2 regions of the Mesorhizobium sp. P2_B5 genome follow, and region 2 is predicted to be linked to the other one. Evidence: predicted binding sites of a transcription regulator. Region 2 holds the regulator's gene; the other holds the start of a gene.
What was found. The regulator PhoB, encoded in region 2, activates phosphate uptake and scavenging genes when phosphate is short. The targets are predictions, from matches to a motif close to TGTCATNNANCTGTCAT.
Positions count from the first base shown of each region.

Region 1: the regulator PhoB is predicted to act here: its motif matches at 1,952-1,968, upstream of olsB (l-ornithine N(alpha)-acyltransferase).

Region 1 is NZ_JBFUDJ010000016.1:16,943-23,551, forward strand. Features, by position in the region: gene AC1D1N_RS30100 (response regulator) at 1-1,855, shown strand, start outside; gene olsB (l-ornithine N(alpha)-acyltransferase) at 2,032-2,907, shown strand; gene AC1D1N_RS30110 (trimeric intracellular cation channel family protein) at 3,017-3,655, opposite strand; gene grpE (nucleotide exchange factor GrpE) at 3,768-4,397, opposite strand; gene AC1D1N_RS30120 (hypothetical protein) at 4,637-4,837, shown strand; gene AC1D1N_RS30125 (fatty acid desaturase) at 4,922-5,944, shown strand; gene AC1D1N_RS30130 (DJ-1/PfpI family protein) at 5,993-6,609, opposite strand, start outside.
Region 2 is NZ_JBFUDJ010000001.1:98,554-105,162, forward strand. Features, by position in the region: gene xylF (D-xylose ABC transporter substrate-binding protein) at 1-766, opposite strand, end outside; gene AC1D1N_RS00495 (ROK family protein) at 1,039-2,274, shown strand; gene phoB (phosphate regulon transcriptional regulator PhoB) at 2,299-2,988, opposite strand; gene phoU (phosphate signaling complex protein PhoU) at 3,005-3,709, opposite strand; gene pstB (phosphate ABC transporter ATP-binding protein PstB) at 3,751-4,575, opposite strand; gene pstA (phosphate ABC transporter permease PstA) at 4,593-5,909, opposite strand; gene pstC (phosphate ABC transporter permease subunit PstC) at 5,906-6,609, opposite strand, start outside.

The sequences.
Region 1 (6,609 bases), on a different contig from region 2:
CATCGTCTATGCCAACAAGGTTTTCGCCGGCCTCGTCGGAACCGATCAGCGCGATCTTGCCGGCAGGACGCTGGCTGACCTCGGCATCGATGTCGGGGTCGTTCCCGACGCCGCCTTTTCGGATCACGAATGCCTGAGTTCCACCGACGTCTCCATCCGCACGCCGAACGGTCCGCGCTGGTTTTCGTGGATCGAACTGTCGGTGCGCGACAAGGACAGCGGCGCCGTTTCGCACCGGGCGATTGCCCGCGACATCACCGCCCGCAAACGTGCCGAATCCTCGCTCATCACCGCGCGGGAGCGCGCCGAATATGCCAGCCAGGCCAAGTCTCGCTTCCTCGCCACCGTCAGCCATGAGATCCGCACGCCGATGAACGGCATCATGGGCATGGCCAAGCTACTGGCCGACACCAATCTGTCGCCGGAGCAGCGCACCTATGTCGCCGCCGTCTCGACCTCGGCCAGCGCGCTTTTGGCGCTCATCGAGGACCTGCTCGATTATTCCAAGATCGAAGCCGGTCGCTTCGACCCGGAGCCGCAGCCGACATCTTTGCGCGAGATTGCCGACAACATCATCGAACTTATGGCGGCGAAAGCCTTCGCCAAGAACATCGGCCTCGGCTGTCATGTCGAGCCCGACGTGCCGCAGATGATCATGGCCGACCCGGGAAGAGTGAGGCAGGTGCTGCTCAACCTCATCGGCAACGCGGTCAAGTTCACCGACACCGGCGGCGTGCTGGTCTCGGTCGCGCGGGCCCGCACCGAGACCAGCGACCGCATCTGCTTCACCGTGGCCGACACCGGCCCTGGCCTGCGCGAAGAGGATATGGAGCGCATCTTCGAGGAATTCGAACAGTCCGACGGCACCTCGACCCGCACCCATGGCGGCGCCGGCCTCGGCCTTGCCATATCGAGACGACTGGCGACGGCCATGGGCGGCGCCATTTCGGTGTCGAGCCGGCTTGGCGAGGGATCTGAATTCGTCTTCGAAATCCCGGCCACAGGGGCCACCGAAGCGCCGCAGAACGGGCAGAATATCCTCGTCGGCCGGCGCGCCGTCATCGTGTCGAAGAACGCTGTAGAGGCTGATGCAATCGCCCGTGCCATCCGCGCCCATGGCGGCGCCGTCGATGTGGCCGCGACCGCTTCCCAGGCGACGCCTTTCGCCGAACATTGCGACGCGCTGTTGATCGACGCCGCCATGGAAGACAGCGACGGCAGGCTGCTCAAGCGCCTGCGCCAGAGCGGCTTTGCCGATTGTGAGGCGATCACGCTGATCGCGCCGACCGACCGCGGCATGCTTGGCGAATTCCGCGCCAGCGGCTACGCCACCTTCCTGGCAAGGCCGGTGCGCGGCGAAACGCTGATGCGCGTGCTGTTGACCAGCCACGCCCCTGCTTTGCCCCTGCCCATGAAGCCGGAAAAAAGCGGGGCGTCGTCGCATCGGGCTGTTGGCGGGCGCCAGCAGGGCCTGTCGGTGCTGATCGCCGAAGACAACGACATCAACGCCATGCTGGCCCGCGCCACGCTTTTGAAGGCAGGGCATCGGGTCAAAGTCGTCGGCAACGGCAAGGCCGCGGTCGAGGCAATCACCGAAGCCGGGCTGAAACACCGTTTCGACGTGGTGCTGATGGATCTGCACATGCCGGTGATGGACGGGCTGGACGCAATCGCGGCCATCCGCCGACACGAGGAAGAAATGGCCGTGCCGCCGGTTCCGATCATGGTGCTTTCGGCCGACAGCCAGGAAAAGACCCGCCACACAGTGCTTGCCCATGGCGCCAGCGGCTTCGTCACCAAGCCGCTGGACCCCGACGCGCTGGTCCATGCCGTCGAAGGCCAGGTGGCCGCCTGAGGCCGCCCCAACGCGCTCTCTGCGATCACGTAAGGTAGCCGGTTGAGGGTTTTCGCCAGCCGACGAAGTATTGCCCGCTGCGCCGTATCACGGTACTGTCACAATCCTGTTGCACCTACACCGTATCCCCGTGCCAAGAGGGATGGCTCGAAGGAGAATCACTCGTGCATACAGTTATGCCGGAATGTGACACTCGGCCCAACGCAGGCGGTGCTTTGCTCGCCGCGCGTAACGCCGATGCCGTCGCAACAGGCACACTGCTGGGCCGGATCGGTAATCTCGAAGTGCGGCTTGCCCGCAACGAAGCCGAGATCGCTGCCGCGCAGGAAGTGCGCTACCGGGTATTTTATGACGAGCTTGGCGCCAGGAAGGACCTGTTCCAGGCACAGGATCGGCGCGACGCCGACCGTTTCGACCCGCTCTGCGACCATCTGCTGGTGCTGGACACCTCGATTTCCGGACCCGAGCATCGCCGCATCGTCGGCACTTATCGGCTGCTGCGGCAAGAAATCGCAGCGACCGCCGGCGGCTTCTATTCCGAAGGCGAGTTCGAGTTGACAAAGCTGATTGCCCGTCATCCCGGACAGCGCTTCCTTGAGCTCGGCCGCTCCTGCGTTCTTAAGGAATACCGCTCCAAGCGCACCATCGAGGCGCTGTGGCAAGGCATCTGGGCCTATATCAAGCACTATGAGATCGGTGTGATGACCGGCTGTGCCTCGTTCCACGGCACGGTGCCGGCGGCGCATGCCGAGGCGCTTACCTATCTTGCACATCACTGCCGCACCAACTCAGCCTGGGATGTGCGGGCTGTGTCCGGGCGCTATTGCTCGATGGACCTGATGCCGATCGAGGCGGTAAACGCCAAGGCGGCGATCGCGGCCATGCCGCCGCTGGTCAAGGGCTATCTGCGCGTCGGCGCCCGCATCGGCGACGGCTGCGTCATCGACCGCGAATTCTCCACCGTCGATGTGTTCGTGGTGATGCCGGTCAAGGAAATCGGCGCCCGCTACGTCAACTATTATGGCGGCGAAGCGCAGCGGTTTGCGGCGTGATAGCGAATAGCGAATAGCGAATAGCGAATAGCGAATAGCGAATAGAATGTAGCGAGCATTGCCCCGCTCAAACCCCTATTCGCTACTCCCTACTCGCTATTCGCTCGTTTCACGGAATATCCTCCGGCCGCCGTCCCGGCCGGCTCTTGTAGGACGGAAACGTCCAGCCGAATTTGAGCGCGCCACCACGCACCAGGAAAGCCGCGACAAAGCCGGCAAGGTCCGAGGCGACCGGCGGCAATCCGATAAGATCGCCAAGCGTGTAGAGGCCGGCGCCCGCCAGCGCCGCGCTGACGTAGATTTCGGGCCTCAGCAGCACCGACGGCTCGCCGGCCAGCAGATCGCGCAGAATGCCGCCGAATGTGGCGGTCAGCACGCCCATAATGACGGAGACGACCGGAGAACCGGTGATCGCCAGTCCCTTGGCCGCGCCCATCACCGAAAAGGCCGCCAATCCGATGGCATCGAGCCAGAGCAGCCATTTCCAGCGGGATTCGACGCGGTGGGCAATGAAGAAGACCAGCACCGCAACCGCCGCGCAGATCAGCACATAGCCTGAGCTGCCGACCCAAAAGACGGGCAGGTTGAGGATGACGTCGCGCAGTGTGCCGCCGCCGATGCCGGTGACGCTGGCCAGGAACAGGAAGCCGATAATGTCGAGCTGCTTGCGCGAAGCCGCCAGCGCCCCGGTCGCCGCAAAGACGGCGACGCCAGCATAGTCGAGGAGGTCGATGGCGCTCAAGGGCATGAGGCAGGGATTAGGCAGTAGGGATTGGAATTGGAAGTATCAATAACACGAAGCCGGGCGATTGATACGGCCCCCACTGCCTACTGCCTACTGCCTACTGCCTACTCCCTACTCACGCATCCTTCTCGGCCTGCTCGTTCACCGGGCCTGGTTCGACAGGCGCCTCGGCTGCCGCGATCTTGGGGCCGCCCTTGGCGACGCCGACCATGGCGGGCCGCAGCACGCGCTCGCCGATCGAATACCCCGGCTGCACGACCTGGACCACGGTGTTGGCTGGCACATCGGGATTGGGCACCTCGAACATCGCCTGGTGGAAATTCGGGTCGAACTTCTCGCCTTCCGGCTCAAGCTTCTTCACCCCGTGCCGCTCCAGCGCCGACAGCATGGCGCGCTCGGTGATCTCGACGCCGTCGATCAGCGCCTTGAAGCCGGCATCTCCGGCTGCCTTGGCCTCGGCCGGGATGGCATCGAGCGCGCGGCGCAGATTGTCCGACACCGACAGCATGTCGCGGGCAAAATTGGCCACCGCATAAGCGCGCGCGTCATGCACGTCGCGGGCGGTGCGGCGGCGCAGATTCTCCATCTCGGCCGCGACGCGCAGCGCGCGGTCCTTCAGTTCCTCGTTTTCCTTCAGCAGCCGCACCAGCGCTTCATAATCGCCGTCGATGCCGCCTTGCGTGCGCTCGGCCTCGGCCGTTTCGATATCCTCGGGCGCGCGTTCGTCTTTTGCCTGGTCGCTCATCGCCGTTTCCCGTCATTCGAATGGTTTGGATTTGCGCCCGATATCGAGGTTTGGCGGTCAAAAATCAAGGGGCAAGCGGTGCTTGGGGTCGTTCGGAGGACCTTGGCACGGATCGCGAAGGTCTTTCGAAATTAATTCAAATTTTACCGTGATTGCCGGCTTTGCTTGCCAATACCCCGCTATGGGGGAACCATTCCGTGGCTGGAGGAGTTTCGAAGCCAACACAGGATTTTGGGACAATGACAGGCAACAATGGCAACAGGAGCGAAGAGCTCGCCGCCGATATCAAGCGCCAGTTCGGCACCGAGGCAACAAAGCGCTTCCTGCGTAGCTTGCCGGCATTCCGAACCGAGGCCGACATTCCGGAGCATTTTCGAGACCTGCTCGACCGTCTGGACGGCATAGAAGCCAGCGTGGCAGGCGGCCAACGCCGGCAATAGCGACGCAATCGCGCGACAATTACGCGCAGTAATTTCGCGTGAGCTGTACCTTGCGGCAACGGCAAGCCACGCCTATGCTTCCTGATGAACATGATTTCCCCCGAGACGGCCGCCAACAGCAAGCGCGCCTGGTTGAAGATTCTGGCGCGCTACAAGAAGCCTGACCGGCGGCGCAGTACCCTAGAACTGGCCATCACCCTCATCCCTTTCGCCACGCTGTGGGCGCTCTCTTCGGCCGCCTATTCCTACGGCCACTGGTGGGGCCTGATCCTCATCCTTCCTGCCGCCGGCTTTCTGGTGCGGATCTTCATGATCCAGCACGATTGCGGCCACGGCTCCTTCTTCGCCAACCGCACCGCCGACGACTGGATCGGCCGCGCGCTCGGCGTGCTGACGCTGACGCCTTATGATTGCTGGCGGCGCGCCCACGCGGTGCACCATGCCAGCGCCGGCAATCTTGATGAACGCGGCATGGGCGACATCCGCACGCTGACCTTGGCCGAGTACCGGCGCCTGTCATGGCGCGGGCGCCTTGCCTATCGTCTTTACCGCCATCCGCTGGTGATGTTCGGCCTCGGGCCGATCTGGCTGTTCATTTTCGAACAAAGGCTGCCCATCGGCATGATGCGCGGCGGGTTGACGCCTTGGGTGTCGTCGATGACGACAAACCTAGCCATTGCGATTGCCGCAGCCCTCCTCATCTGGTGGATCGGCCCCGGCGCTTTCCTGGTCGTCCATCTGCCCATCGTTGTCCTCGCCGGTTCCGCCGGCATCTGGCTGTTCTACGTCCAGCACCAGTTCGAGGAGACGGAATGGGCGAAAGACGAAGAGTGGGAGTTCCAGCATGCCGCGTTGCACGGCTCGTCCTATTACGACCTGCCGCCGGTGCTGAACTGGTTCACCGGCAATATCGGCGTCCACCACGTCCACCATCTCTCGGCCAAGGTGCCGGGCTACCGGCTGCAGGAAGTGCTGCGCGATTACCCGGAACTGCGCGGCATCGGCCGCGTCACGCTGCTCGACAGCCTTCGCTGCGTCAAGCTGGCGCTGTGGGACGAACAGCGCCGCAAGCTGATCTCGTTTCGCGAAGCGCGGGCTATGGCCTGAAGCAATCCACCGCGCCAGAGGCGCGGCGGGATTTTATCCAAAAGCTGCTCAGGCGGCCTTGCGCTCGTCGCGCATCAGCGCCTTGCCATCGCGAATCTCGGTGCCGAGCACCTTCAGGCATTCGCGCATGAAGGCGGCAAGGCCGGGCCAGCCCTTGGCCGACACCAGATTTCCGTCGACATGGGCGCCGGTCGGCGCGACATCGATGTAGATGCCGCCAGCAAGCGTCACCTCCGGCTCGCAATATTGCAGCGCCGCGACTTCCCTGCCGCGCACCACGCCGTCGACCGCGATCAGAATCTGCACGCCATGGCAGATGGTGAAGATCGGCTTGCCGGTCTCGTGGAAATGCCTGACCAACGCCTGCACCCTTTTGTCGATGCGGATATATTCGGGCCCACGCCCGCCGGCGGCATAGACGGCATCATATTGCGCCGGATCGACCTCGGAAAACGTCTTGTTCAGGATGTAATCGTGGCCGAGCTTTTCGGTGTAGGTCTGGTGGCCCTCGAAATCATGCAGCGAGGTCTTCAATATATCGCCGGCCTTCTTGTCGGGACAGACGACGTGGACGGTGTGGCCAACCGCATGCATGGCCTGTTCAAAGACGAAAATCTCATACTCCTCGCTGAACTCGCCAACGAGCATCAATATCTTCTTGCCTG
Region 2 (6,609 bases):
GCGCGATGCGGTTCAGCGCGGCATGGTCGCCGTCCTGGCCCGAGACCGGAACGGTTCCGGCCAGGCCCTGCGCCGTCAGCGCCGCGACGACGCCGCCGGCTGTGCCGTCGTTGGCCGCAACCACCGCATCGACCTTGTTGTCGTTGGCGGTCAGGAACTGTTCCATGTTCTTCTGGGCGTTGGCGGGCAGCCAGCCATCAGTGTAAGCCTCGCCGACATTCTTGATCTTGCCCGAGTCGATGGCTTCCTTGAGCACTTCCATCGAGCCGGCGAACAGGAAATCGGCATTCGGATCGGCACCCGAGCCCTTGATGAAGACATAGTTGCCTTCGGGCTTCGCCTTGAACACTTCGCGGGCCTGCATGCGGCCGACTTCCTTGTTGTCGAAGGTCAGATAGAAGACGTCCTTGTTCTCGATCAGGCGGTCATAGCCGACGACTGGAATGCCTTCGTCCAGCGCCTTCTGCACCGCCGGGCCGATGGCCGAGGCGTCCTGCGCCAGGATGATCAGCGAGTTGGCGCCCTGCGAGATCAGGCTTTCGACGTCGGTCAACTGCTTGCCGGGATTGGACTGCGCGTCGGCGGAAATGTACTTGTCGCCGGCCGCCTCGATCGCCGCCTTCATCGCCGCTTCGTCGGTCTTCCAGCGCTCTTCCTGGAAGTTCGACCACGACACGCCGATGACCTTGTCCTTCGCCTGCGCGACCGACACCAGCGTCAGCGACATGGCGACACCCGCCAGCATGGCGGCTGCAAATCTGTTCATGATAACCCTCCCTGCGCCGCGCACGGCGCGACAAAACTGACCCGAAGGCCGGCACACAGAGGCTCTATTTTTTCGAGCCTCGAAAAAATACTGGTCCAACGGCGAGGCGCTGTCAACATCGATTCTGATGGAATCTGATGGCCTCTGTGAATTTTTTCGAGACTCGCAATAAACAATGACAGCGCCGCCTGCTTCTGCCAATATTTGGCTGGTACCACCAAATGCCTCCACTATCATGAGGCGCGAGGAGGTCCGGGAGGAAAACAAAAACGATGTCGGTTGGAATCCGCCACGATGATCTGCGCCGTCGCAACCGCGCGATGGTGATTTCGGCCGTGCGCCGGGCCGGCCAGCCGTCGCGGACCGAGATTGCGGCGACCACCGGCCTCAGCCACTCGACCATATCGGCGATCTCCTCGGATTTGATTGCCGAAGGCATCCTGGCCGAGAGCAAACCCGGCGAGACGGGTGCGCTGAAGCGCGGCCGGCCGCAGGTTGGCCTTGCGCTCAACCCCGAAGCCGCCGCGGTGATGACCGTGGTGCTGTCGCTGAACTTCCTCTCCGTCACCGTCATCGACTATGCCGGCCATGTGATCGCCGAGGAGCAGCGTCGGCTGGACACGCTGACCATGCCGCGCGACGAGCTGATCGGCGAATGCGTAGCGATTGTCCGGCGCCGGATCGAGGACCCCGACCTCGATGTCCAGAGCGTCGCCCGTATTGCCATGGGCATCCAGGGCATCACCGATTCGCAGGCCCGCGCCATGCTGTGGTCGCCGATCACGCCGCTGACCGACATTGCCTTCGCCGACATACTGGAAGCGGAGTTCGGCATTCCGGCCACCATGGAAAACGACTGCAACATGATGGCGGTGGCGCTGCAATGGCGCCAGCCTGAGCGCTACCGCGACAATTTCATCGCTATCCTGCTCTCGCATGGCATCGGCATGGGGCTGGTGCTGAAGGGCGAATTGTTCACCGGCACCCATTCGTCGGGCGGCGAGTTCGGCCACATGATCCATCGGCCCGGCGGCGCGCTGTGCCGTTGCGGGCGGCGCGGCTGCGTGGAGGCCTATGCCGGCAACTACGCCATCTGGCGCAGCGCCAAAATGATGAGCGAGGATGCCGAACCGGTCGATGTCGGCGACGCCGACATGCGGGCGCTCGCCGCACGTGCCCGCGAGACCGATGGCCCCGAGCGCGAAGCCTACCGCAAGGCCGGCGAGGCGCTCGGCTTCGGCCTCGGCAGCCTGTTCGCGCTGATCGATCCAGCACCTGTCGCCATGGTCGGAGTCAGCGCCGCCGCGTTCGATCTGATCGAACCGGCATTGCGCGAGGCGATTGCTCAGACCGCCGGCGGCCAGCACTCGAAATCGATCTCCTTCGACACCGAGCCCAACGAACTGCCGCTGATCCGCGAAGGCTGCGCCATGCGCGCGCTCGGCTTCGTCGACCAGGAGATTTTCGCACCGGGGATTCAGGCGAAAGCGGGCAAGCATGTCGCCTGAGGGGCCGGCAACAGCGCGGCGCGCCTAATCTTCCCGGATGGCGTAGCCGGCGCCGCGGATGGTGCGGATGACGTCGGGCATGCGGCCATTATTGACCGCCTTGCGCAGTCGACCGACATGCACGTCGACCGTGCGCTCGTCGATATAGATCGTCTCGCCCCAGACATTGTCGAGCAGCTGGCTGCGCGAGAACACGCGGCCGGGATGGCGCATCATGAATTCGAGCAGGCGGAACTCGGTCGGTCCGAGCCTGATTTCGCTCTTCTTGCGGTAGACGCGGTGCGATTCACGGTCGAGCACGATGTCGCCGACCTTGAGCACGCTGGACAGCACTTCCGGCTTGGCGCGGCGCAGCAACGCTTTCACGCGCGCCATGAATTCCGGTGTCGAGAACGGCTTGACCAGATAGTCGTCGGCGCCGGTGGACAGGCCACGCACGCGGTCGCTCTCCTCGCCACGCGCGGTCAGCATGATGATCGGCAGCCGTTCGGTCTCGGGCCGCATGCGCAGCCGGCGGCAGAGCTCGATGCCGGACACAGCCGGCACCATCCAGTCGAGCACCAGAAGGTCGGGCACATTTTCCTGCAACCGGATTTCGGCCTCATCGCCGCGCGTCACCACCTCGACCTGGTAGCCTTCGGATTCGAGGTTGTAGCGGAGAAGAACGCCCAGCGGCTCCTCGTCCTCCACGACCATGATGCGTGGCGCGATCATCAGCAGTTCACCCTTGTCAGGCCGAAGTGGCCATCGCCGTCTCGTCCTGCTTCGGGCGATTGGCGGGCAATTGCTGGCCGGTCAGCACATAATACGCATTTTCAGCGATGTTGGTGACATGATCGCCGATGCGCTCCAGATTCTTGGCGCAGAACAGGAGATGCGTGCAGGCGGTGATGTTGCGCGGGTCTTCCATCATGTAGGTCAAGAGTTCACGAAACACCGACGTGTATTTGACGTCGATACGTTCGTCCTCATTCCTGAGTTTCGCCAGGGCTGCGGCATCCGCGGCGGCATATTCCTCGACCACCCCTTGCACCTGGATCAGCACCAGCTGCGCCATCGCATCGATGGAATGCGAGAGGTCGCGCGGCGTGACGCTGAGGCCCACGGTGCCAACGCGCTTGGCGATGTTCTTGGCGAGATCGCCGATGCGCTCGAGGTCGCCGGCCATGCGGATCGAGCCGACCACGGCACGCAGATCGTTGGCCATCGGCTGGCGCTTGGCGATGAGCGTGATGGCACGATCGTCGAGTTCCCGCTGGCGCGCGTCCATGATGGCGTCGTCGGACACGACGCGCTGCGCCAGCGCATTGTCGGAATTGAGCAGCGCTTTTGTCGAGCCGCTGACCATCGACCCGGCCAGATCGCCCATGTCGCGGATCAGCTTGCTGATCTGGCCCAACTCTTCATCGAAGGAGGCGACGGTATGTTCACCCATGATCGTGGTCCTCGTGCCTGAAAATTCAACCGCTGGACGGCTCAGCCGAAGCGGCCGGTAATGTAGTCCTGGGTGCGCTTGTCGTCGGGATTGGTGAACATCTTGTCGGTGGCGCCCTCCTCGACCAGGTAGCCGAGGTGGAACATCGCCGTGCGCTGCGACACGCGCGCCGCCTGCTGCATCGAGTGGGTGACGATGACGATCGTGTAATTCTGGCGCAGCTCGTCGATCAGCTCCTCGACGCGTGCGGTGGCAATCGGGTCGAGCGCCGAGCAGGGTTCGTCCATCAGGATTACTTCCGGCGACACCGCAATGGCGCGCGCGATGCACAGGCGCTGCTGCTGGCCGCCGGACAGGCCGGTGCCGGGCTCCTGCAGGCGGTCCTTGACCTCGTTCCAGATCGCCGCCTTCTTCAAGCTCGACTCGACGATCTGGTCCATGTCGGACTTGCGCTTGGCCAGCCCATGGATGCGCGGGCCGTAGGCAACGTTCTCGTAGATCGACTTCGGGAACGGATTGGGCTTCTGGAACACCATGCCGACGCGCGCCCTGAGTTCGACGACGTCGATGTTCTTGTCATAGATGTCGTCCTCGTCGAGCGTGATCTTGCCGGTCACCCGCGCCGAATCGATGGTGTCGTTCATGCGGTTGAGGCAGCGCAGGAAGGTCGACTTGCCGCAGCCGGACGGGCCGATCAGCGCCGTCACCTGGTTCTGGCGGACGTCGAGATTGACGTCGAACAGCGCCTGCTTCTCGCCGTAGAACACGCCGACCTTGTCGCCGCGCATCTTGATGACTTCGTTCGACTTGGCGTTCATTTTATCGCCCACTGCGTTTTCAAGAGACTGTTCGGTCATGATGTTCATACCAAATTGCCTTTTTTCTACCAGCGCCGCTCGAACCGGCGCCGAAGCACGATCGCGGTGATGTTCATGGCCATGAGGAAGACGAGCAGGATGATGATGGCGCCGGACATGCGCTCGACAAAAGCGCGTTCGGCCTCGTTTGCCCACATGTAGATCTGCACCGGCAGGGCGGTCGCCGGATCGAAGGGTGTCTTCGGATAGTCGGCGACGAAGGCGACCATGCCGATCAGAAGCAGCGGTGCTGTCTCGCCGAGCGCACGCGCCAGGCCGATAATCGTGCCGGTCAGGATGCCGGGAGCGGCAAGCGGCAGTATGTGCTGGAACACCATCTGCATCTTCGAGGCGCCAAGCCCAAGCGCTGCCGAGCGGATCGACGGCGGCACCGCGGCAAGGGCCGCGCGCGTCGCGATGATGATGGTCGGCAGCGTCATCAATGTCAGCACCAGGCCACCGACAAAGGCGGCCGAGCGCGGCATCCCGAGGAAGTTGATGAACACGGCAAGGCCGAGCAGACCGAAGACGATCGACGGCACCGCCGCAAGATTGTTGATGTTGACTTCGATCAGGTCGGTGAAGCGGTTCTTCTTGGCGAATTCCTCGAGATAGATCGAGGCCGCGACGCCGATCGGCAGCGCCAAAAGCAGCACGATCACCATCATGTAGAACGAGCCGATGATCGCCACGCCCATGCCTGACGTCTCGGGCCGGCTGGAGGCGCCATAGGTGAACAGACCGGTGTTGAAATGCTCGGCCATCACGCCGTCGGCCTTGAGTTTGTTCATCCAGTCGATCTGCTGGTTGGACACCTTGCGGCGCGCTTCATCGACGCCGAGGTCGATCTGGCCCTTGAAGGCGGAGTCGAGATTGGCCGCGGCCAGGATGTTGACGTCGCGCGTCGTGCCGATCACCGACGGATCGGCGGCGACGATGTCGCGCAGCTGGACGCGGGCGCCTTCCGACAGGAAGCCCTTGAGCTTCATGACCATCGGCTTGTTGCTTGGGTCGATGCCAAGCTTGGCCATCAGCGCGGTGTCGGCGAGCTTGGGATAGTTCGCCTTGATCAGCACGCTCGGATCGGTGGCGCGCTTGCCGGAGGGATCGATCACCTTCTCGTCGAAGCTGATCGGCAGCGTCACCGTCGTCTGCCAGAAGGCGGTGTAGCCTTTCGAGACGATGGTGATCAGCATGATGGCCAGGAAGGCCAGGCCGACCGAGATCGCAATCACACCGTAGATGCGGAAACGGCGTTCAGCGGCGTAGCGCGCCTTCAGCCCTATGTCGCGGCGCGGACGCGCAACGGCGCCCGCCATCGTGTCCAGGGGAATGTCGGTCATTCGTACTGCTCCCGGTACTTGCGCACGATGTAGAGGGCGACGATGTTCATCACCAGTGTCAGCGCGAACAGCGTCAGGCCGAGCGCGAAGGCGACCAGCGTCTGCGGCGAGTTGAACTCGAGGTCGCCGGTCAGCTGGTTGACGATCTTGACGGTGATGGTCGTCATCGCCTCGAACGGATTGGCGGTGAGATTGGCGGCGACACCCGCCGCCAGCACGACAATCATTGTTTCGCCGATGGCGCGCGACGCGGTCAGCAGGATGGCGCCGACGATGCCGGGAAGTGCCGCCGGCAGGATCACCCGCTTGATCGTCTCCGAGCGCGTCGCGCCCAGACCAAGCGAGCCGTCACGCATGGCGCGCGGCACCGCGGTGATGATGTCGTCGGACAGCGAGGACACGACCGGGATCAGCATGACGCCCATCACCAGGCCGGCGGTGAAGATGCTCTGGCCCTGGATGAAGGGCGAACCGCCGGTGAGTGCCGCCGACAGGTCGCGCAGGGATGGCCCGAGCGTGACCACGGCGAAGATGCCGTAGACGATGGTCGGGATGCCGGCGAGCAATTCCAGCGCCGGCTTGACCACCGCACGAACCTTGGGCGAAGCATATTCGGCCATGTAGACCGCCGACATCAAGCCGACCGGCACCGCCACCAGAAGAGCGACGGCGGCGATATAAAGCGTGCCGGCGAGAAGCG